2 regions of the Pseudoalteromonas mucoides genome follow, and region 2 is predicted to be linked to the other one. Evidence: predicted binding sites of a transcription regulator. Region 2 holds the regulator's gene; the other holds the start of a gene.
What was found. Region 2 encodes FliA, which starts transcription of late flagellar genes. Its sites were predicted from a motif close to CTAAAGNTNNNNNNNNNNNNGCCGATA; they were not measured.

Region 1 (11,756 bases), on a different contig from region 2:
ACGCATGGGTGCTGAAGTATTCCACAGCCTTGCAAAAGTACTTAAAGCCGATGGTCATTCTACAGCAGTAGGTGATGAAGGTGGTTTTGCTCCAAACCTTGAGTCTAACGAAGCTGCACTTGCGGCAATTAAAGTTGCTGTTGCTAATGCGGGTTACGAGCTTGGTAAAGATATCACTTTAGCACTAGATTGTGCTGCCTCTGAGTTTTATGACAAAGAAGCAAATATCTACGACCTTAAAGGTGAAGGTAAAAAGTTCACATCTGAAGAGTTTAATTTATTCTTACAACAACTTACTGAACAATACCCAATCGTTTCTATCGAAGATGGTCTTGATGAGTCTGATTGGGATGGCTTCGCGCATCAAACTAAACTAATGGGCGATAAAGTTCAGTTAGTAGGTGATGACTTGTTCGTTACAAATACTAAGATCTTAAAACGCGGTATCGACAACGGTATTGCTAACTCTATCTTAATTAAATTTAACCAGATTGGTTCACTAACTGAAACGTTAGCAGCAATCAAAATGGCAAAAGATGCAGGCTTTACAGCTGTTATCTCTCACCGCTCAGGTGAAACAGAAGATGCAACAATTGCTGATCTTGCTGTGGGTACTGCTGCAGGCCAAATCAAAACAGGTTCATTAAGCCGTTCTGATCGTGTTGCTAAGTACAACCAACTTCTTCGTATTGAAGAAGCACTAGGTTCAAAAGCACCATTTAATGGTCTAAAAGAAGTTAAAGGTCAGTAATTCTTTAGCATCTGATAAAACGTTTAAAAATCCTCGCTCCGGCGGGGATTTTTGTTTTTAGGCGTAATTTTATATTGCGCTTTAGTTTATTTTTAAAGCTGAAATTGTCGCTTTAGGATTTCCCCAGTAAAGTTGGTCTTTAAATAAAACCCGCGGGGGAGGGTTTTGATGAGCTTACCATTTGGTCCGATAGCATCGGTGACGATTCTACTATTTGCTGCTTTTGGCCGTATTTGCATTACATCACCCAAATGACCTGAGATCTCATCAATGCGCCCAAGGGCAATTAATTCCATTTGCTCTTCCCAATCCCGTTGTAATTGCGCATCTTGTTCAGCGCTTGGCTGCCATAAAAAGCCACTGCCAATGGTTCGTTCAAAGGGAATGACGTCTCGTTCACCTAAAATAGGCAGCCATAACACATGGTTTAGTTTTTGTCGTACATGACTTTGTTGCCATGTCATGCCGGTCACATTCAGTAGAGGCGTAACTGATACAAACGTAGTTTCAAGTGGTTTGCCTTTATAGGAAATAGGTAGCGTTTTGAGCTCAACGCCTAGTTCTTCAAAATCAGGTGTGGGCTTTGAACCCGCTGTTGCACCAAGTACGTATTCAATAAGTTGGCCTGTCCAGCCTTTTTCGCGTAGTAAATCGTCAGGGGTTTTAAATTGATACTGTTGCGCCAATTGACCCAATGTCATTCCTGCAATGTTATTGACTCGTTGCATTAATTCATTGATTGACTGTGGTTTTATCGCTCGCATGGTGCTTAATTCTATTGTATAAATTCGCTTGCCATGATAGCAAAACAGTTTATTCGTGGATATCTTTGCCTTTGACTGTTTTTTGTTCGCTGTTTGTTTGGTGGGATTTTAACTATGTCGAAGCCCTTTAAAGCATAATTAAGGTTATGATCTTAAAGCATTTTGTTGTTTTTTAATCACATGAGCAATATTAAAATAAAATGTATACGGGGATAAATACAGATATATAAACAGCGTTATCCACAGAATCTGTGGAAAAGGCGTTTATTCAGATCACTTATTGTGGACTTGTTTGCAAAATAACCGTAGTAAGTCAAAGTTATGCACAAGCTGTGGGTAAGGTGCGTAAAACCGTTGCAGTATTATTTATATTGATATAAAACTGTTACTAAAATAAATTGATGATTAAATAACACACAAATTAGCTGTTAACTTTGTTGCTCATCTCTTGTTGATTACAATAGTGTTTGCCGTAGCGCGGCTAATGTGGAACAATCGTTAAAAATCGACTTACAAATGAGGCACTAAGGTGATTGATGCCGAAGGTTTTCGTGCCAATGTCGGAATTGTAATTTGCAATAATCAGGGACAAGTTTTTTGGGCTAGGCGTTATGGTCAACATTCTTGGCAGTTTCCGCAAGGAGGTGTCGACAATGGTGAAACGCCAGAGCAAACAATGTACCGTGAATTACACGAAGAAGTCGGCTTGCGTCCAGAAGATGTAGAGATAGTCGCAAGTTCAAAACATTGGTTACGTTATAAATTACCCAAACGATTAATCCGCCGCGACTCGAGTCCGGTGTGTATTGGGCAAAAACAAAAATGGTTTTTATTGAAACTTCGTTGTAAAGACGAAGATGTAGACTTACTAAAAACACACCATCCAGAGTTTGATGATTGGCGCTGGGTGAGTTATTGGTATCCTGTACGTCAGGTTGTATCATTTAAACGCGATGTATATCGGCGTGTCATGAAAGAGTTTGCACCGTTCGCAATGCCGTTTAATAAGCGTGAGCAGTCAAAAGATTCATGGCGACATAAAGGTAGATAAGGACAGCTATGCTAGCAACACTCAGAGCTATTGCAGAATCCGTATCGCAGCAGGCGAATTTGGACAGTGCTTTAGCGTGCTTTGTTAAAATGGTGAAAGAGGCCATGCAAACCGAGTGTTGCTCTATTTACTTTGCCGACTATAGCCAAGATGACTTTGTCTTGATGGCAACTCAAGGTTTAAACCCGGCGGCAGTTGGTAAATTTAGAATTGGCTTTACAGAAGGCCTAGTTGGTTTAGTAGCGCAACGTGAAGAGCCAATCAATATTGCATTTGCTAAATCTCACCCGCGATTTAAACTCTCCCCCGAAGTAAATGAAGAAGGCTATAACGCTTTTCTATCAGTGCCAGTAGTTCATCAAAAGAAAGTTTTAGGCGTTATTGTTGTACAACAAAAAATCGCCCGGGTATTTAGTCAAGACGAAGAGTCTTTTTTAATTACTCTCTCAGCTCAGTTGGCCTCACAACTGGCTCATGCTGAAATCAAAGAAGTTTTACGCCAAGATGAGTCGTCTCACCAAACTTCGGTCTTAAAAGGGGTTTCAAGCGCTCCGGGCATTGCAATCGGACACGCTTATGTGGTCATTCCTAAGCTTGATTTTAAGTCAATAGAGCTTAAAAAAGACGATAATACTGTGTTGCAACAGCGCTTATTTAGCCAAGCTGTTTCTGCTACGCGCAAAGAATTTAATACTCTATCAATGACCCTCAGTGATTCTATTCCTAAAGAAGCACTTGCTGTGTTTGATGTTTACCAGCAATTATTAGATGCAAAAAGTTTAGGGCAAAATGTAGAGGCGCAGCTACAACAAGGCTGGTGTGCGAAAAGTGCTTTAAAAATTGTCATTGAAAAACTAATAGCACAATTTAATGCCATGCAAGACCCGTACATTAAAGAGCGGGCTGTTGATGTTAAAGATATAGGCTTACGTGTACTGCACCACTTAGTAAATACTGAGCATGCAGCAAAGAGTTACCCGAAAGATACAATATTAATAGCCAATACTTTAACTCCTGCTATGTTGGCTGAGGTACCTAAAGGGCATTTAGCAGGTGTTGTCAGTGTAAATGGTGCAGCTAATAGTCACGCATCTATTTTAACGCGAGCCATGGGAATTCCGGCAATTTGGGGTATTGAAGATATACCTTTGTTACAGTTAGACGCTAAGTTGATGATTTTAGATGCCTATGCAGGGCGTTTATATATCTCTCCTTCGCAAATGCTGCAAGACGAATACCGCCAATTAAAATATCAAGAAACGCTACTCAACGATAAGTTCATTGCAGAAGAAGAGTGTGATGCAATTACCTTAGATGGCGAGCAAATTACCTTGCTGTTAAATGCAGGTTTAGATTTGAATACTGAAACAGCCAATACCAAAGTGTGCGATGGTGTTGGTTTGTATCGTACTGAAGCGTGGTTTATGCAAAAGGGTAAGTTCCCTTCACAAGCTGAGCAAGAAGATTGGTATCGTCAAGTACTTACAAGTTACCACCCTGAACCAGTTGTCATGCGTACATTAGATATTGGTGGCGATAAGGTGCTTGATTACTTTGATATAACTGAAGAAAACCCATTTTTAGGATGGCGAGGTATTCGTGTCACTCTTGATCACCCAGAGTTATTTTTAGATCAATTAAAAGCCATGGTTAAAGCTAATATTGGCTTAGGTAATTTAAAAATAATGCTCCCTATGATCAGTGGCACAGAAGAGGTTGATGAGTCTTTAGCATTGTTAGAGCAAGCTTATTTTGAGCTTGAAGAGCAATACCCTGAACAAGTCATAGATCGGCCTGAAGTGGGTGTGATGCTTGAAGTACCTTCAAGTGTATTTATGATGCCAGAATGGTCTAAAAAAGTTGATTTTTGTTCTGTGGGCAGTAACGATTTAACTCAGTATTTATTAGCAGTAGATCGCTCAAATGCCCGTGTTGCAGATTTATTTAACCCATATCATCCTGGCGTATTGCGAGTGTTACAAAAAGTAGCGCATGAGTGTGAACAATATGATTTATCTTTAAGCTTATGTGGCGAGCTTGGGGGCGACCCAGAAGGCGCTATACTATTGATTGCTATGGGTTATCGTCGTTTAAGTATGAATAACTCTTCATTGAGCAAGGTAAAATGGGTACTCAGGCGTTTAAAAGTCTCTGATATGGAAGCACTGTTAACTCAATGCTTAGCGCAATCAACTGCAAAGCAAGTACTGCGATTAACACGAAACTTTATGATTGAGCATGATCTTGGCGAATTATTTTATACACCAAACCATAGTTAGCCAGGGCTGCATTTTTAGCTGTGAACATACTTTATAATACATTAGTATATGCATATAACATTTTATTTATAAGAGTGTGCTATGCATGATTTAGTTATATTGATCGCAAGCTGTGCAGTACTAGGAAGCATTGTCGGCTTTTTAGCAGGGTTACTTGGTATTGGCGGTGGCTTGATCATAGTGCCTGTATTAAGTGTATTGCTAGTAAAATTTGAAGTCGCATCCGCAGAGCACGTACTGGTGATTGCTATTGCTACATCGCTAGCCTCTATATTATTTACTTCTACTTCTTCAGCACTTGCTCATCATAAAAATAATAATGTGCCTTGGGAAATTGCTCCATGGGTTATGGGCGGGGTCGGTTTAGGTGCGCTAATTAGTGGGTTTGCAGCCAGTTATATCCCAGAGCAATTGCTACGCGGTGTATTTGCAACGAGTGTTGTGTTTATTGCTACTCGTATGGTGCTTTCAACACGTAAAGTGGAACAAAGTAATCATGCAATGCCCAGTGGGCCTATTATCGGTGCGTTCAGCGCAATAATGGGTGGGTTGTCAGGTTTGATAGGCATAGGTGGAGGCGCGCTTATAGTACCACTGCTTAACCACTTTTCAGTGGATATTAAAAAAGCGATTGGCTGTGCTGCCGCATGCGGTATTGTTATCGCGTTATTCGGTTCGGTTGGTTATGTGTCGGCCGGCTGGCAAGTGACAGATTTAGCACATGGCTTTGCAGGGTTTGTTTATTTACCCGCGTTATTAGGTATAGTGATCACTTCGTGGTTTATGGCACCTATTGGCGCAAAAGCAACTCATTATTTACCCGTTGCGACGATTAAAAAAGCGTTCGCAGTATTATTGGTTATCATCGCACTTCAAATGGTGTTTAGTTAAGGTTTAATTTTTATGGCTCTTGAGTTTCCACAAATCGACCCGATTATTTTTACGGTTGGCCCATTGAGCGTACGCTGGTACGGCTTAATGTATTTAATTGGTTTTGCTTTTGCCATGTGGTGGGCAAATCGTCAGGCACAAAAGCCTAATTCAGGATGGACAAAAGAAGAAGTAAGCGACTTACTTTTTTACGGCATGCTCGGGGTTATATTAGGCGGCCGAATTGGTTATGTACTGTTTTATCAATTTAGCTACTTTTTAGAAAATCCATTGTATCTATTTAGAATCGATCAAGGCGGCATGTCATTTCATGGTGGCACGCTGGGTGTGATCACCGCTATTTGTGTATTTGCCTGGACACGTAAAAAGCAGCTGTTAGCGGTAGGCGACTTTGTTGCTCCATTGGTGCCAGTGGGTTTATTAGCAGGGCGAATTGGTAACTTTATTAATGGTGAGCTTTGGGGACGCACAACAGATGTGCCTTGGGCGATGGTATTTCCAACTGGAGGGCCGCTTGCACGCCACCCATCGCAGCTTTATGAAGCATTTTTTGAAGGCCTTGTTCTATTTATTATCCTTTACTTGTTTACTAAAAAGTCACGCCCGGCAGGCAGTGTAGGTGGACTATTCTTATTAGGGTATGGCGTGTTTCGCTTTGCCATTGAGTATTTCCGTGAACCTGATGCACATTTAGGTTTATTTGGCGGATTTATTTCTATGGGGCAAATTTTATCGTTACCGATGATCATTGGCGGCCTTGGTTTGATATTATGGGCTTATAACAAGCCACAACCAGTGACTGCAAAAAAGGCCTAAGAAGAAAACAATGAAACAATATCTAGAATTATGTCAGCGCATAGTTGATGAAGGCATTTGGGTTGAAAATAAACGTACCGGAACACGTTGCTTAACTGTTATTAACGCTGAGCTTGAATACGATGTAGCGAATAACAAGTTCCCAATGATCACCACACGTAAAAGCTATTATAAAGCTGCCATTGCAGAACTTTTAGGCTATTTACGAGGCTACAGTAGTGCAGAACAGTTTCGTGACATAGGCTGTATGACTTGGGATGCTAATGCCAATGAAAACCAAGCATGGCTTAATAATCCTAATCGTAAAGGTGAAGATGACATGGGCCGCGTTTATGGCGTTCAAGCGCGTGATTGGCAACGCCCAGATGGCACGCCTCTGGATCAGTTGAAAAAAGTAATTGATAACCTTAAAAACGGTGTTGATGACAGAGGCGAAATAGTCACCTTCTACAACCCCGGTGAGTTTGACTTAGGTTGCCTTCGCCCTTGTATGCACACGCATACATTCTCACTTTTGGGTGATACGCTTTATCTAACATCGTATCAACGTAGCTGTGATGTACCACTAGGTTTGAACTTTAATCAAATACAATGTTTTGTTTTGCTTGCTTTAGTAGCACAAATTACTGGGCATAAAGCAGGTAAGGCGTATCATAAAATTGTTAATGCGCATATTTATGAAAATCAGCTAGAATTAATGCGTGATGTGCAATTAAAGCGTGAGCCATTTGACTCACCGCAATTACATATCAATCCAAAAATAAAAACATTAGAAGACATAGAAACATGGGTAACCAGAGATGATTTTGAAGTGATTGGCTACCAATGCCATGATGCGATTAAATACCCATTTTCAGTATAATTAGGTAACTCTGATTGTGTTAAGCCAGTGGTCAAATTAGCCTGCTAAAATGACATTGGTTTTAACCAACCAGAATCATACCCACTTAAGGAGAGACGAATGAAAGCTGTTATCCCTGTTGCAGGCCTAGGAACCCGTATGTTGCCAGCAACAAAGGCTATACCAAAAGAAATGCTACCCGTTGTTGACCGACCGCTAATTCAATATGTAGTGAGCGAAGCAATTGCTGCTGGCGTTAAAGAAATTGTTTTGGTTACGCACTCAAGTAAAAACTCAATAGAAAACCATTTTGATACCAGCTTTGAGTTAGAAGCCACGCTTGAAAAACGAGTGAAGCGGCAATTGTTGGCCGAAGTTCAGGCTATTTGTCCTAAAGATGTAACTATAATTCATGTACGTCAAGGTGAAGCTAAAGGCTTAGGCCATGCAATTAATTGTGCGGCACCGATTATTGGTGATGAACCTTTTGTGGTGATATTACCCGACGTGATCATTGATGAGTATGATAGTAACCTAGAAAAAGATAACCTTGCTGAGATGATCACCCATTTTGAGCAAACCGGTGAAAGCCAAATAATGGTTGAGCCAGTGCCTATGCAAGATGTTGATAAATTTGGTGTGGTTGACTTAGGCGATGAAAAAATTACTCAAGGGCAAAGTGCTGCTATTTTAAATATGGTTGAAAAGCCTCCTGTAAATAAAGCTCCGTCAAACCTTGCTGTTGTGGGTCGCTATGTTTTAAGTAAAAATATTTGGCCATTACTTGCTAAAACCCCCGCAGGCGCAGGTGATGAAATTCAATTAACTGACGCTATCGCGATGCTAATGGAAAAAGAAGCTGTTGCTGCTTACGCTATTAAAGGGCGTAGCCATGATTGCGGTAGTAAATTGGGTTATTTAAAAGCGACAATTGAATACGCGCTTCGACGTGATGAATTTAAAGATGATTTAAGTAATTTTATTAAAGACTTAGTAAAATAAATATCATTTAAATAATGTATTAAAAAAGTGCCTTAATGGCACTTTTTTTGCTTAAAATAAACTATATTGTTCTCTAAAAGCTAATTGAAAATGCATATAAAACAGCGTGTTTTGCCAGCTCTAATCTTAGTAACAACCGCTTTAAGTGGCTGCGCTAATAACAATACTAACCAAGTTGACAATAAACCTTCGCTTATCTCTGATCAGCAAGTTAAAGAATATGTTGAACAATGGCAGCAGCAGCAAGATAGTATAAGCCGTTTGGCTGAAATGGAAGGCGACCTAAAGCTATTAATTATGGCGCTATCGTCAAACTCTCAATTAGCGCAAACCCCAGTAGAGCTTCGCTCAGAGAGCGTTGACGTGGTGCATCAAATAAATAATATGGCTGTACAACCTCAAGGCAATACAATCCCAAAAACGACTAATCAACCGTCTAATCTTTTAAACGACGCATTACCTGGCGCACAATTAGGGCTTTATTTAAAACCGCAACTGGTAAAATCGCAAATCGCTCGCCTTTATCGTGAATACCCTCAGGCATTTAGCCAATTAGGGTTTGTAATGACGGAGCGTAAAAATAAAGGCGTCACTTTGTATGGCCTACGGGTAGGCCCCTTCAAAGACTATACGCAAGCTAATGCTTTTTGCTTAATAGCACAAAAAATGGGGCAAAGATGTTTAAGCGCTCCTTTTGTTGGTCAGCCACTTTAAAATTTTAGTCATCTTATCTTATTTTTCAGTAATTAAGCTTAAAGTAATTGTTCTAAGTGTCGATAATAAATAAGATAGGGGCAACATAGGGTAATGTCCCATCTTTTATAAGGATTTAGTATGAAATTATCTTCTACTTTACTTGCAGTTGCTGTAGCTGTTAGTTCTTTTAGTGTTTATGCAGCAAGCGAGAGCTTTAGTGCAACGGTTAAAGTACAAAATACTGTAGTTCTAGAAAAAGGCAATGATTTAGATTTTGGTACTATTCGTGCTGTTGCGGACTCCACAGGTACTAATCAGGCAACCTTAACGATTAACCCAGAGCCAGATGCAACTATACCATCGTCAAGAATTGATAGTGAACCAGCCATTATTTCTATTATTGCACAAGGTTCCCCTGCTTCTTTTACTGTATCAGAAGTAGTACCTAATGCACGTTTGTCAATTACCGATCCAACAGCCAGTGAATTGAACTCTGATGGTCAAGGTTTAAATGAACCTAATTTCACTGTTGGTAGTTGGAAGTATTTTATTACGAGCGGACCAAACTCAGGTAATTATTATGATGGGTCGAGTATATATTTAACCGCTGATGGAGAGGGGAGTGTGGAGTTCAATATTGGTGCAACTCTTTCTACTGCGTCCACTCCTTCTTCAGAAGCGTACCGCGACACTGACTACACTGGTAACTTTCAACTTGAAGTTGCTTATTAATATAGATAGCTGACTGTATCATGCGCTTTTGCTCTTTATTGACCTTGTTTTTAGCTTTTGCTTCGCATTGGGCTAAAGCTGCCAGTATTGAGCAGCAAGCGCTGGATTTTGGCACTTTAGTTGTTTTAAACAGTGAACAGTTCGGCTCTGTAATTATAAAAGACGACGGTACTATAAATACCACTGGGGATATTTATGTCCTTAAAGATGGTCGTCCAGCCGAGCTTTTGTTAACGGGTATTCCTACGGGGACCCGAGTCACTATGAATTTAGTTGCACCAGCCATTTTACAGCATGACACTAAAGGTAGTACTAGCGCTGATTTTAAGGTGAGTTTAAATGGCTTTCCTAAATATGCAGTTGGTAATGAGTTTGGTGAAGCGAAGGTGTTTATTGGCGGCAAGCTTGAGATAAATACAAGCAGTAAACAATTTTTAGATGGTAATTACTCTTCAACGACAAACCTCGAAATCTCTGTGGACTATTAAGGATTTAAATGTTCAACAAGTTAACCCTAGTGCTGGTCTTCAGCTTTATATTATTAAGCCAGAACGCACTTGCTGATCTTCTCATTTCACCAACCCGCATAAGTTTTGATGAACGTCAGCGTACAGCTAAAGTGACGGTGATAAATACTAGTAAAGAATACAAAACATACCGTGTGATTTGGAGTGAAAAGCAATCTACAGCAACAGGTGGCTATATTACCTTGCCTGAACCTACTGATACCAGCTTAAGCTCTATGACACGTTTGTCACCAAAGCAAATGCGTTTAGCACCCGGTGAAAAACAAACGGTGAAGATTGCAATTAGAAAGCCCAAAGATCTTGCTGCTGGTGAGTACCGCTCACACTTATTATTTCAAGCTTTACCCAACGAAAATACGAAAAATAAAAGCTCGATAAAAATTAATATGATCATGAGTTATAGCATTCCAGTGGTAATGCGTGAAAATGCGGAGTTGCCAACGGTGGTTATTGAGCAGGCCAAAGTGATTAAAAAAACTGACACTCAACGTATGCAATTTAACTTAAAAATGAACCGTAGCACTAAATTTAGTAGTTATGGAAAGCTAAGTGCGTATTATAAAAGTGATGCTAATAGCCCTGAGGAAAAAGTTGCCGAAATTGGCAATTTAAGTATTTTTTCTGACGTAAAAAATGCAGATGTCACATTAAGCTTGTTTAGCGATAAAAATATTACTAAGCCTGGTAGCGTATCATTTAAATACACTGGTGCAGATGAGTATGCTGACGTCATATTTGCGCAGTACACCCTAGCTATTTCGGCTAGCATGCTAGATTAATAAGTGTGAATGAAAACTCATAATAGTGTTTTAAGATTAATACTAGGGCTAAGTTTAGCTTTTAGCATCAGTGTATCTAGTAAGTCTGAGCCTACAGTTAATGATGTGCTAGATACGCTGAAATCAATCCAAAATAAGCTTACAACGGCTAATATTGCGCTAATACCCTCGCCAAATTCTACTATTGATTCACAACAACGAATAGCTACAGGTGAGTTTTTACTCTTTTCATTGTATTTAAATGACTATTATTTGGGTGAAGCTTTTGCGCTCAAAAGTGAAAAAGGCGTCCAACTAGGATTATCTGGGCTTGCTGATATTCTACAGTTTGCAATAGATGTTGATATATCGACAGGCTCAGCGCAAGGTTGGTATCGTAATCAACAGTCATTTGAATTGGCAGATAATGCGTTGATTACGAAAAAAGGGGTTTTGCAACTAACTGACTCTGATATGAATATTGATGACGATATTTATATTGAGATTGATGTTTTAGAGCGCGCTTTTGGAATTGAATTTAATGTTGATTTTGCAGATCTTGAAGTCTATCTCAAAAGTGAAGAGTTACTCCCGCTGGAACTCCAACGTTTACGCAAAGACAGAAGTCTTAATAAAACAAACCGAAAA
Region 2 (11,756 bases):
TTCCATTTTCAGTTATTATTCAATGGCTCAGTGATTTTTTATTGCCATTAGTGCGGATTAGTTCGATGATCATGGTTATGGCAGGTCTTGGGGCCAAAAATGTCCCTACCCGAATCAAAATGGGTTTGGCGGTGGTTATTACGTTTTTAGTCGTACCTGTGCTTCCTCCTGCAAGTTTCAATAACCTATTTTCTTTTCAAATGATATTAGTGGTGATCCAGCAAATACTGATAGGCGTCGCTATCGGGTTTGCATCATTACTCATGCTTAATACCTTCGTGTTAGCGGGGCAAATATTGGCAATGCAAACGGGTTTAGGTTTTGCCTCTGTTGTTGACCCGTCTAATGGTATGAGCGTACCTGCGGTTGGTCAATTTTACTTAATCCTAGCTACTTTATTATTTTTTGTTTTTAACGGTCATTTAATGATGATCCAAATGGTGGTGCATAGTTTTAATGTTCTCCCTATTGATGGTAGCTGGTGGGCAGTTGATCACTATTGGGATATCGTGACATGGGGCGGTTGGATGTTTACTACTGCATTGGTGTTATCTTTAGCACCGTTAACCGCAATGCTGGTCATTAATATGTCGTTTGGAGTAATGACTCGTGCTGCGCCGCAGTTAAATATTTTCTCTATAGGTTTTCCATTTACCCTTGTCGCCGGGCTAGTTATTATTTGGGCTACACTAGGAAACTTTGTCACTCAGTTTGAATTTCAGTGGCTAAAAATGGTTGAATTGATGTGTACTTTAGTTGGTTGTTCACCCTAGGAGCGCAATATGGCTGAAGATTCAGGTCAAGAAAAAACCGAAGAACCCACCGGTAAAAAAATTGAAGAGTCTAAGAAAAAGGGCCAAGTAGCGCGTTCAAAAGAGCTCGGTACTATGTTTGTGCTTATTTTTTCTGCTATTTCACTATTATTGTATGGTCCTGAAATTGGTAAAGGCCTGTATAATATTATGGGCCGAATGCTGAGTTTGAATCGCAACGAAACCTATGACACAACTAAGATGTTTTCGGTGTGGGGATCTGTAGCTGACGCGCTTGTTTTTCCAATGGCCATGTTTGTATTTATTATTGCTCTTGCAGGTATTATAGGAAATACATTACTCGGTGGGTTTAACTTTAGTTGGCAAGCCGCTGCACCTAAGGCAAGTAAAATGTCACCCGCTAAAGGTATCAAACGTATGTTTGGCCCGCAAGCTGGTGTGGAGCTGGTTAAGTCGATATTAAAGTTTGCGGTGGTGGCTGGGTTTGCCATATTTTTAATTAATACCTTTTTTGATGAGATTCTTCATCTGAGCATTGAAAGTGCTCCGGGTAATATTATTCATGCTTTAGAGATTCTGGCGTGGATGTTTTTAGGTTTAACCTGCACATTAACGATTATTGCAGCGATTGATGCACCGTATCAAAGTCATAAACACCACAAAGAACTTAAAATGACTTTGCAAGAAGTAAAAGATGAATATAAGAATTCAGAAGGTGATCCGCAAATAAAAGCTCGCATTAGGCAAACCCAACGACAGATGTCGCAGCGCAGGATGATGCAAGACGTGCCTGATGCAGATGTAGTTGTAACCAACCCAACCCATTATTCCGTGGCACTTAAATATGATACAGAGCGTGCAGGTGCGCCAATTGTACTTGCTAAAGGGATTGATGAGATGGCAATGCAAATTCGAAAAATTGCAAAAGGGAACGAAGTCCCTGTAGTTGAATCCCCTATGTTGACTCGTGCGCTGTATCACACTGCAGAGGTTGGCGACCAAATACCAGATCAGCTGTTTACAGCGGTTGCACAAGTACTAGCTTATGTATTTCAACTTAAGCGCTTTCAAAAAGGCCGTGGTAAGCGCCCAACTGAGCTCAATAAAAAGCTTCCTATTCCAGACGCTTATAAATACTAGTCCTGCTTAATTTTAGCTTTGCAATAACTTGGAATAGTTATTGCAAATTCCGTGCAGTGTCAATTTTTTGAAATTGTGAGTTATGGAATTTAAAGCTGTATTACAACAACTTAATAAAGATAAAAAAGAGTATGCCAAAGGAGTTGGAACGCCTTTACTCGTACTAGCTGCGCTAGGTATGGTGATTTTACCGCTGCCGCCGTTTTTACTCGATATTCTTTTTTCGTTTAATATAGCCCTTGCCTTAGTGGTTTTGTTGGTGACTGTTTACACCATGAAACCTGTTGAGTTTGGTATGTTCCCCGCAGTACTGCTTATCGCAACCATAATGCGCTTAGCGCTCAATGTTGCCAGTACCCGAGTAGTTTTACTTGAAGGCCACAATGGCGGGGATGCCGCGGGTAAAGTTATTGAAGCATTTGGCTCGGTGGTTATTGGTGGCAATTATGCCGTTGGTTTAGTGGTGTTCTTAATTTTGATCATCATTAATTTTGTCGTAATCACCAAAGGTGCTGGGCGGATTTCAGAAGTATCAGCACGTTTTACCTTAGACGCTATGCCAGGTAAACAAATGGCCATTGATGCTGATTTAAACGCCGGTTTTATCAGCGCAGAGCAAGCACGAGACCGCCGTGAAGAAGTCACCCGTGAAGCAGATTTTTATGGTTCAATGGATGGTGCCAGTAAGTTTGTAAAAGGGGATGCCATCGCAGGTATCGTGATTTTGATCATCAATATCATTGGTGGTTTATTCGTAGGTATGATCCAACATGACCTTAGTTTCGGCCGAGCGATGGAGGTGTATACATTACTGACGATTGGTGATGGCTTGGTTGCACAATTGCCTTCATTACTGTTATCAATTGGTACAGCAATTGTTGTAACACGCCAAAATGAATCGCTGAATATGGGCGACCAATTCAAAAGCCAACTTGGTAACGAAAAATCTCTGTTTATCGCATCAGGTATCCTCATAGTTATGGGCTTAGTACCCGGCATGCCGCATTTTGCATTTTTAAGTTTAGGTGCACTGCTTGGTTACCTTGCTTATTACACACAACAAAACAAAATTAAAGCAGCTGCTGCTAAAGAAGAAGAAGCGGCAAATGGTGGTGCAGCAGGTACCGGCGTTGCAAATAAACAAGAACAAAAAGAACTTGGCTGGGATGACGTACAGCAAGTTGATGTAATTGGTTTAGAGGTCGGTTACAGGTTGATCCCGCTTGTTGATCAATCTCAAGGTGGCGAGTTACTAAACCGAATTAAAGGGGTACGTAAAAAGTTATCACAAGAGCTGGGCTTTTTAGTACCACCGGTGCATATTCGCGATAACCTCGAATTAGACCCAAATGCTTACAGAATCACCATGATGGGTGTATCCAGTGGTGAAGGTGAACTTAAACACGGGGATGAGCTTGCGATTAATCCAGGCCAAGTGTTCGGCCCAATTAAAGGCATTGAAACTAAAGATCCGGCGTTTGGTTTAGATGCAGTTTGGATCAAGCCAAATCAAAAAGATGAAGCCCAATCATTAGGCTACACAGTGGTCGATTCAGCGACTGTCGTGGCTACTCATATCAGTCAATTACTTACTAACAGTGCAGCATTACTACTTGGCCACGAAGAAGTACAAAATCTATTAGATATGTTAGCTAAAAGCCATCCTCGTTTAGTTGAAGGATTAGTGCCAGATGTATTACCACTCACAACCGTGGTTAAAGTTTTGCAAAATTTATTAAATGAAGGCGTAGCAATTCGCGATATGCGCTCTATTGTACAGACCCTAGTTGAGTATGGTCCTCGTAGCCAAGACCCTGATGTATTAACGGCTGCAGTGCGAATTTCATTGCGTAGATTAATCGTTCAAGATGCGGTTGGTATGTCGTCTGAAATACCTGTCATAACCTTGGCGCCTGAGTTGGAACAGATGTTGCATCAGTCACTTCAGAATGCAGGCGACGAAGGTGCCGGAATAGAGCCAGGACTTGCAGAGCGACTTCAACAATCATTAAACGAAGCGCATCAAAATCAAGAAATGGCCGGTGAACCTTCGATATTGCTAACATCAGGAATGTTACGCACTGTGTTATCTCGATTTGTTAAGTACACCATTCCAGGTTTGAGAGTGATGTCTTATCAAGAGGTACCAGATGAAAGACAGATCAAGATTGTTAGCTCAGTAGGCCAATAATCGGATTTTAAAAGGGTTGTGAACCATGAAAATAAAACGTTTTTTTGCTAAAGATATGCGTACCGCACTAAAAGAAGTTAAAGATGAACTTGGTGTAGATGCCGTTATTATGTCAAATAAAAAGCTAGCTAATGGCGTTGAAATTGTTGCTGCTGTCGATTATGACAAGGCAGCACCGAAAGAATCAGCACCACAACCCGCTGTTGCCCAAGCGCAAAGGAATCCGAACTTTGTAAAACCTGCACCGCAACGTGCTCAGCAAGAGCCACAGGCTGCGGTTGCTGATAGCCTACAAGCTTTATTGGAACGTCAGTCACCACAACCTAAATCACCAGAGCTTGCGTCTATGTTTAGCCAATCGGGTATTGATACTTCAACTCAATACCAGGGTAAAGCACAGCAACAGTCACAACCAGCTCAAGCGCAATATAGAACAAGTGAACCGCAAGCACATCCAGATTTTGCTCGCCGTGAAGCGCTGAGCAAAGCTCATACACAAGCACATAGCTTAGGTTTTGATGATGAGTTAGAAAGTGGCTTTGATGATTTAGACACTCCTTTACACTCTCAAGCTGTTGCAGGCAATAGTAAAGGTGAAGAAATTTCGTCAATGCGTGATGAAATGAATGCGATTCGTCAACTGCTTGAACACCAAGTGTCAGGTTTAATGCAACAAGATATGGCTCGGCGTGATCCAACACGAGCTTGTATGATTGACCGTTTAGTTGGTATGGGCATAGAGCATGATGTAGCCGAGCAAATGGCGTGTTTTATTCCTGATGATGTTTCTCGCCAACAAGCATGGCAGGCGCTATTGCAAATGGTTGAAAACCAAATGCATACAACGAATAACGAGATACTTCGCCAAGGTGGCGTATATGCATTAGTGGGGCCTACCGGCGTTGGTAAAACAACCACGGTTGCCAAGTTAGCCGCACTTGGTGCGCAAAAATATGGCGCAGATAAAGTTGCGTTGATCACAACCGATACTTACCGTATAGGTGCTTATGAACAGCTTGCGACGTATGGTCGTATAATTGGCTGTGGCGTAAAACAAGTTAAAGATGCTAACGAATTAGCAGAAGTGTTATACCATTTACGAAATAAACGACTAGTATTAATTGATACTGCGGGAATGAGCCAACGTGATTTACGTTTAACAGAGCAATTAAACACGCTAATGCGTAATCAACGTGTGGATATTCGTAATTATTTAGTGTTAAGTGCAACGGCGCAAATTAACGTGTTACAGGAAACGGTAAGACACTTTAAGAAAGTACAATTAAGTGGCTGTATTTTCACCAAATTGGATGAGTCGCTAAGTTTAGGTGAGATTATTAGCGTAGCGATTCAAAATCGCCTTCCAATAGGGTATCTTACTAACGGCCAGCGTGTTCCTGAGGACATTCGTGTTGCTAATTCAGAAAAATTAGTAAAAAAAGCTGAACAATTGTATTTAAAAAGAACAAAAGCACAACATTCACGACGTCAAGCAGTGGCGTCAAGCACAGTAGGGATGTATGATTAACACAGTATTAGATCAAGCAAGTGGCCTGCGAAAAATGAGTCAAAACAATAATAACGGTGTAAAAGTTATCGCTGTTACCGGTGGTAAAGGCGGCGTTGGTAAAACCAACGTGTCATTAAACACTGCAATCGCGCTTGGCCAGCTAGGCAATAGAGTTTTAGTACTGGATGCCGATTTAGGTTTAGCAAATTGTGATGTGATGCTAGGTTTACGTGTAGAGCGTAACTTATCCCATGTTTTATCGGGTGAATGCGAGTTAGATGAAATTTTAGTAGAAGGCCCCGCAGGTATTAAAATAGTACCTGCAACCTCTGGCTCACAAAGCATGGTTGAACTATCACCGTCTGAGCACGCAGGCCTTATTCGCGCTTTCAGTGAACTAAATACTGAATTCGATATATTAATTGTTGATACCGCCGCAGGTATTTCTGACATGGTGCTGAGTTTTTCTCGTGCAGCACAAGATGTTATGGTTGTTGTATGTGACGAACCTACTTCAATCACCGATGCTTATGCTCTTATCAAAGTACTTAGCCGTGAGCATGGTGTTTACAAATTTAAAATAGTTGCCAATATGGTGCGTAGCATGCGTGAAGGCCATGAACTATTTGCAAAGTTATCAAAAGTAACCGACCGATTTTTAGATGTCTCTATGGAGTTGGTTGCTACCGTTCCATACGATGAAAATATGCGTAAATCTACCCGCCGCCAAAAAGTAATTGTGGAATTATTTCCAAACTCTCCAGCGGCAGTTGCCTTTAAAACTTTGGCGACAAAAGCAGTTAAATGGCCAATACCTAATCAACCTTCAGGCCATTTAGAGTTCTTTATAGAAAAATTAGTAAACGGCTAACTATGACTGCATCGGTGAGCAAAGCGATGGGCTATCAATCCACAGCAAATTTAAATGCAATAGTAGAAAGGCACGCGTCGCTGGTAAAAAAAGTGGCGTGCCATTTAATTGCACGTTTACCACCGAGTGTACAGCTAGATGATTTAATTCAATCAGGCATGATAGGTTTAATTGAAGCGTCGAAAAACTTTGATGCTGCAAAAGGTGCCAGTTTTGAGACCTTTGCAGGTATTCGCATTCGTGGTGCAATGCTTGATGAAATGCGCCGTGGTGATTGGGCCCCTCGTTCAGTACACCGCAATAGCCGTATGGTTGCAGAAGCAATTACAGAACTAGAAAGTCAATATAATCGTGAGCCTAAAGATAGTGAAGTTGCTGAAAAACTTGATATTACGCTAGATGAGTACCATCATATTCTAAGTGATGTAAACTCAAGCAAAGTTCTGGGTATCGAAGACTTAGGGGTTGATGAAGATGTAATAACCCCAGTTGGGCAAGACTTAGCACTGGACAAGCCCTTTAATAACGTTAAGAATGAACGTTTTAATGAATCCTTGTTAGCAGCAATTAAGTCGCTACCAGAGCGTGACGGCCTTGTTCTTTCGCTCTATTACAACGATGAAATGAATTTAAAAGAAATTGGGCACATACTCGATGTTAGCGAGTCGCGTGTGAGCCAGATACATGGTCAGGCGATGATTAAGCTAAAAGCAAAAATCAATGACTGGATAAATTAGTAGTAAGTAAATATAGGTTCAGACCTCACCGGAGGATGTTTTGGATAAAAACATGAAAATTCTTGTTGTTGATGATTTTTCGACGATGAGACGTATTATCAAAAATCTGTTAAGAGATTTAGGTTTTACTAATGTGCAAGAAGCTGATGATGGTTCAACAGCTTTACCAATGCTACAAAATCAAGAGTTTGATTTCGTAGTAACAGATTGGAATATGCCAGGTATGCAAGGTATTGATTTATTACGTGCAATCAGAGCTGATGACACGCTTAAACATATCCCTGTGCTGATGGTAACAGCAGAAGCTAAAAAAGAACAAATTGTTGCTGCTGCTCAAGCTGGCGTTAATGGCTACATCGTAAAACCTTTTACTGCTGCAACACTTAAAACCAAATTGGAAAAAGTGTTTGAGCGCCTAGGCTAATTAATAGGAGAGGCTTATGTCAGCACCTGCTGCGCCTCAGATCACTTTAGAACAAGCCCGTCAGCTTGTTGTTCACCTTGAAAACGGTGAGCAAGATAAAGCTGATCAGCTCATCCTTGATGCGGCGACAAAAGAGCAATCAGAACTTTTTGCTGAAGTTGGTAAATTAACCCGCCAACTTCATGACGCGCTGAAGAATTTTGAACTCGATACACGGCTCTCAGACTTAACAACTGATGCAATTCCTGACGCAAAGCAGCGTTTAAATTATGTTATGGAAATGACAGAAAATGCTGCTAATAAAACCATGGATGCAGTTGAAGCTAGTTTGCCTATAGCACAAGGGTTAGCCGATGAAATCGCCCAGATAAAGCCGACTTGGGACCGTTTAATGAGTCGTGAAATTGAGCTCGGTGAATTTAAAACACTGTGTCATAGTTTAGATAAATTCATGAACCACTCCCACACTAAGACCGACGAACTGCAAGGTCTAATGACTAATGTGTTAATGGCGCAAGATTACCAAGACTTAACAGGGCAAGTGATCCGCCGCGTAATTGATTTAGTTAGAGAAGTTGAAGATAGTTTAATACATTTATTGACTGCATTTGGTAGTCATGAAATTGGCGAAGCTAAAACTAGAATAGCAGCTATAGAAGAAATACCGCCTGCAAAAACGACATTAGCAGGTCCAGAAGGGCCAATTATTGATAAAGAGTCGCGAGATGATGTTGTCAATGGGCAAGATGATGTTGACGATTTACTGTCAAGTTTGGGCTTCTAAGAGGAGAGCACTGCATGAGCTTTGAAGTCGATGAAGATATTTTACAAGATTTTCTAGTTGAAGCTGGGGAAATTCTTGAGCTTTTATCAGAACAGCTAGTAGAACTTGAAAATAATCCAGATGATACCGAGTTACTAAATGCTATTTTCCGTGGTTTTCATACCGTAAAAGGTGGTGCGGGTTTCTTAAGTATGACAGAGCTGGTTGATGCTTGTCATGGTGCAGAAAACGTATTTGATTTACTGCGTCAGGGCGTTCGTAAAGTAAACTCAGAGCTCATGGATGTTATATTACAAGCGCTCGATACAATAAATGAAATGTTTGCGACGATACAAAACCGCGAACAGCCAGAGCCCGCCGACCCAGAATTACTCGCTATTTTACATAAGTTAAGTCAACCGCCTAGTGCCGATGAGGAGCAAGCTCAAAGCGCACCAACACCAGAGTCTGTAGCGGTCGAAGAAGAGCCAGACTCAACAATCGATGAAGATGACCCTTTTGCTTTTGATATGTTGTTCAATGGCCAAGTTGACGACAAGCCAGAAGATGCACAAATTGATGAGATCACCGAAGATGAGTTTGAAAGCTTATTAGATGAACTCCACGGTAAAGGTCAGAGTCCGATAGCGAATACAAGCGCTGCGCCTCAAGATAATGCCAGTAGCAGCGATATTACCGATGATGAATTTGACAGTTTACTTGATGAACTACATGGGGTAGGTAACTTTGGTGCGGTAAATCCTGCTCCAGCTCAAGAAGAACCTATTGAAGCAGCTACAACAGCTGAAGTGAAAAGTGTAGCGGCAAGCTCAGCATCAGACGATGAAATCAGCGATGACGAATTTGAAGCACTACTAGATGAATTACATGGCAAGGGGACTGCACCTAAAGCGCTTGCTACCAGCAATGTAGAGGCTGATACCCCTAAGCCAGCTACAGATACACCGAAACCTGAAGCGAAGGTTGAAAAACCAGCACAAGTAAGCAAGCCTCAACCTATTGCGCAAAAGCCCGTTGAGAGTAAAGCTCCTGCGCCAGCTGCAAGTACAGCTAAAAAACCTGCTCCACCTCAAGCTGAAACAACCGTGAGGGTTGATACGAAGCGCTTAGATCAAATCATGAATATGGTTGGTGAACTTGTATTAGTGCGTAATCGATTAGTAAGTTTAGCGACTAATACAAATAATGAAGTGATGGGCAAAGCAATCTCTAATTTAGATGTTGTGACTGCCGATTTACAAGGTGCGGTAATGAAAACCCGCATGCAACCAATCAAAAAAGTGTTTGGTCGCTTTCCACGTGTAGTCCGTGATTTAGCGCGTAGCTTGAAAAAAGACATTAACCTATTATTAGTGGGTGAAGAAACAGATTTAGATAAAAACCTAGTTGAAGCACTTGCCGATCCACTGGTTCACTTAGTGCGTAACTCGGTTGACCATGGTATTGAAATGCCTGATGTACGTGAGGCCGCAGGTAAACCAAGAACAGGTACGGTTACTTTATCTGCTTCGCAAGAAGGTGACCATATTTTGCTGACTATACGAGATGATGGTGCAGGTATGGATGCTGAGAAGCTGAAAAAAATAGCTATTAGCAAAGGTGTGCTTGATCACGATCAAGCGAGTCGTTTATCTGATACTGAAGCATATAATCTAATTTTTGCGCCAGGCTTTTCAACCAAAGAACAGATTTCAGATATTTCCGGCCGCGGCGTTGGCATGGATGTAGTAAAAACTAAAATAACCCAATTGAATGGCTCGGTAAGTATTCAATCTGAGTTAGGTGTTGGTACTATATTAGAAATCAAAGTACCACTGACATTAGCCATACTACCAACCTTGATGGTTGTTGTTGGTCAGCAAACCTTTGCCTTACCGTTGGCTGGCGTAAATGAAATTTTCCATCTAGATCTGACTCGTACAAATGTAGTTGATGGGCAATTAACTATCATAGTGCGTAAAAAAGCAATTCCACTATTCTATTTAGAACACTGGCTTGTAAAAGGTGCCGATACCTCGCAACGTAAAGCTCAAGGGCATGTTGTTATCGTACAAATCGGTACTCAGCAGGTTGGTTTTGTTGTGGATTCATTAATCGGCCAAGAAGAAGTTGTTATTAAACCACTGGATGCCCTTTTACAAGGGACGCCAGGTATGGCTGGTGCGACAATTACTTCAGATGGCGGTATCGCCTTGATTTTGGATGTCCCAAGCTTGCTAAAATACTACGCAGGTTAGAGTAATCTTTATCTTTTTATGGGAGCCACAGGCTCCTGTAGATGAAATTTAACATGAGTACGCCAATGGCAGTTAAAGTATTAGTTGTTGATGATTCTAGTTTTTTTCGCCGTAGAGTGAGTGAAATTCTAGAGCAAGATAAGGACATTGATGTAATTGATTTTGCGGTAAATGGCCGTGAAGCAGTCGATAAAGCGCGCCAACTTCGCCCTGATGTCATCACGATGGATGTCGAGATGCCGGTGCTTGATGGAATCAGCGCCGTGAAAGAAATCATGGCAGCAAACCCAACTCCTATTTTGATGTTTTCGTCGCTGACTCGTGATGGAGCAACCGCGACACTGGATGCGCTTGATGCTGGCGCGTTAGATTTCTTACCGAAGAAATTTGAAGATATTGCGCGTAATAACGAAGATGCGATTAAGCTTTTACAAAATAAAGTAAAAGAAATCGGGCGTAGACGTTTATCGAGATTTAGCCGCCCAGCGACGAGTATTAATAAGCCCTCGGTAAATAAAGAAACAGCGCCAAAGACCAGTATTGCGCAGCCTGATCGCAGTTTTAGTCGACCCGTGATACCTGTTGATACGAACGCTGCATCAGTACGAGCTTCGGGTAAAAAGTATCAAATTGTAGCGATAGGTACGTCTACTGGTGGGCCCGTAGCATTACAAACTATTTTGACTCAATTACCAGCGAATTTTCCGCATCCCATCTTACTCATTCAGCATATGCCAGCTGCATTTACGCCAGCATTCGCAGCACGATTAAATGGCCTGTGTAAAATCAAAGTTAAAGAAGCGCAACAAGGTGATAAGTTAATGCCCGGTACGGCTTACTTAGCTCCTGGTGGCCAACAAATGCTAATTGAAGGACGTGGTGGTAATCGAACGTTAAGAGTATTTGAAGACGACAGTGCACGTATCACATATAAACCCAGTGTTGATGTGACATTTGCTAGTACTGCAAAGTCTTTCCAAGGTGATGTTTTGGCAGTAGTGCTCACTGGAATGGGCGCAGATGGCCGTGATGGTGCGCGAATGCTCAAACAAGTCGGTGCAACGATTTGGGCACAAGATGAGAGCACCA

Region 1: the regulator FliA is predicted to act here: its motif matches at 9,148-9,174, upstream of AAEU30_RS20235 (DUF4402 domain-containing protein).

What each region holds. Positions count from the first base shown of each region.
Region 1 covers NZ_JBMMUC010000024.1:26,514-38,269, reverse strand. The annotation lists gene eno (phosphopyruvate hydratase) at 1-751, shown strand, start outside; gene mutH (DNA mismatch repair endonuclease MutH) at 844-1,515, opposite strand; gene rppH (RNA pyrophosphohydrolase) at 2,045-2,566, shown strand; gene ptsP (phosphoenolpyruvate--protein phosphotransferase) at 2,575-4,845, shown strand; gene AAEU30_RS20260 (sulfite exporter TauE/SafE family protein) at 4,927-5,736, shown strand; gene lgt (prolipoprotein diacylglyceryl transferase) at 5,749-6,552, shown strand; gene AAEU30_RS20250 (thymidylate synthase) at 6,563-7,414, shown strand; gene galU (UTP--glucose-1-phosphate uridylyltransferase GalU) at 7,514-8,395, shown strand; gene AAEU30_RS20240 (SPOR domain-containing protein) at 8,486-9,109, shown strand; gene AAEU30_RS20235 (DUF4402 domain-containing protein) at 9,230-9,823, shown strand; gene AAEU30_RS20230 (DUF4402 domain-containing protein) at 9,844-10,311, shown strand; gene AAEU30_RS20225 (fimbrial biogenesis chaperone) at 10,320-11,129, shown strand; gene AAEU30_RS20220 (hypothetical protein) at 11,139-11,756, shown strand, end outside.
Region 2 covers NZ_JBMMUC010000004.1:71,968-83,723, forward strand. The annotation lists gene fliR (flagellar biosynthetic protein FliR) at 1-773, shown strand, start outside; gene flhB (flagellar biosynthesis protein FlhB) at 783-1,913, shown strand; gene flhA (flagellar biosynthesis protein FlhA) at 1,996-4,104, shown strand; gene flhF (flagellar biosynthesis GTPase FlhF) at 4,130-5,632, shown strand; gene AAEU30_RS05460 (MinD/ParA family ATP-binding protein) at 5,625-6,485, shown strand; gene AAEU30_RS05465 (RNA polymerase sigma factor FliA) at 6,512-7,222, shown strand; gene cheY (chemotaxis response regulator CheY) at 7,263-7,646, shown strand; gene AAEU30_RS05475 (protein phosphatase CheZ) at 7,663-8,430, shown strand; gene AAEU30_RS05480 (chemotaxis protein CheW) at 8,445-10,667, shown strand; gene AAEU30_RS05485 (protein-glutamate methylesterase/protein-glutamine glutaminase) at 10,733-11,756, shown strand, end outside.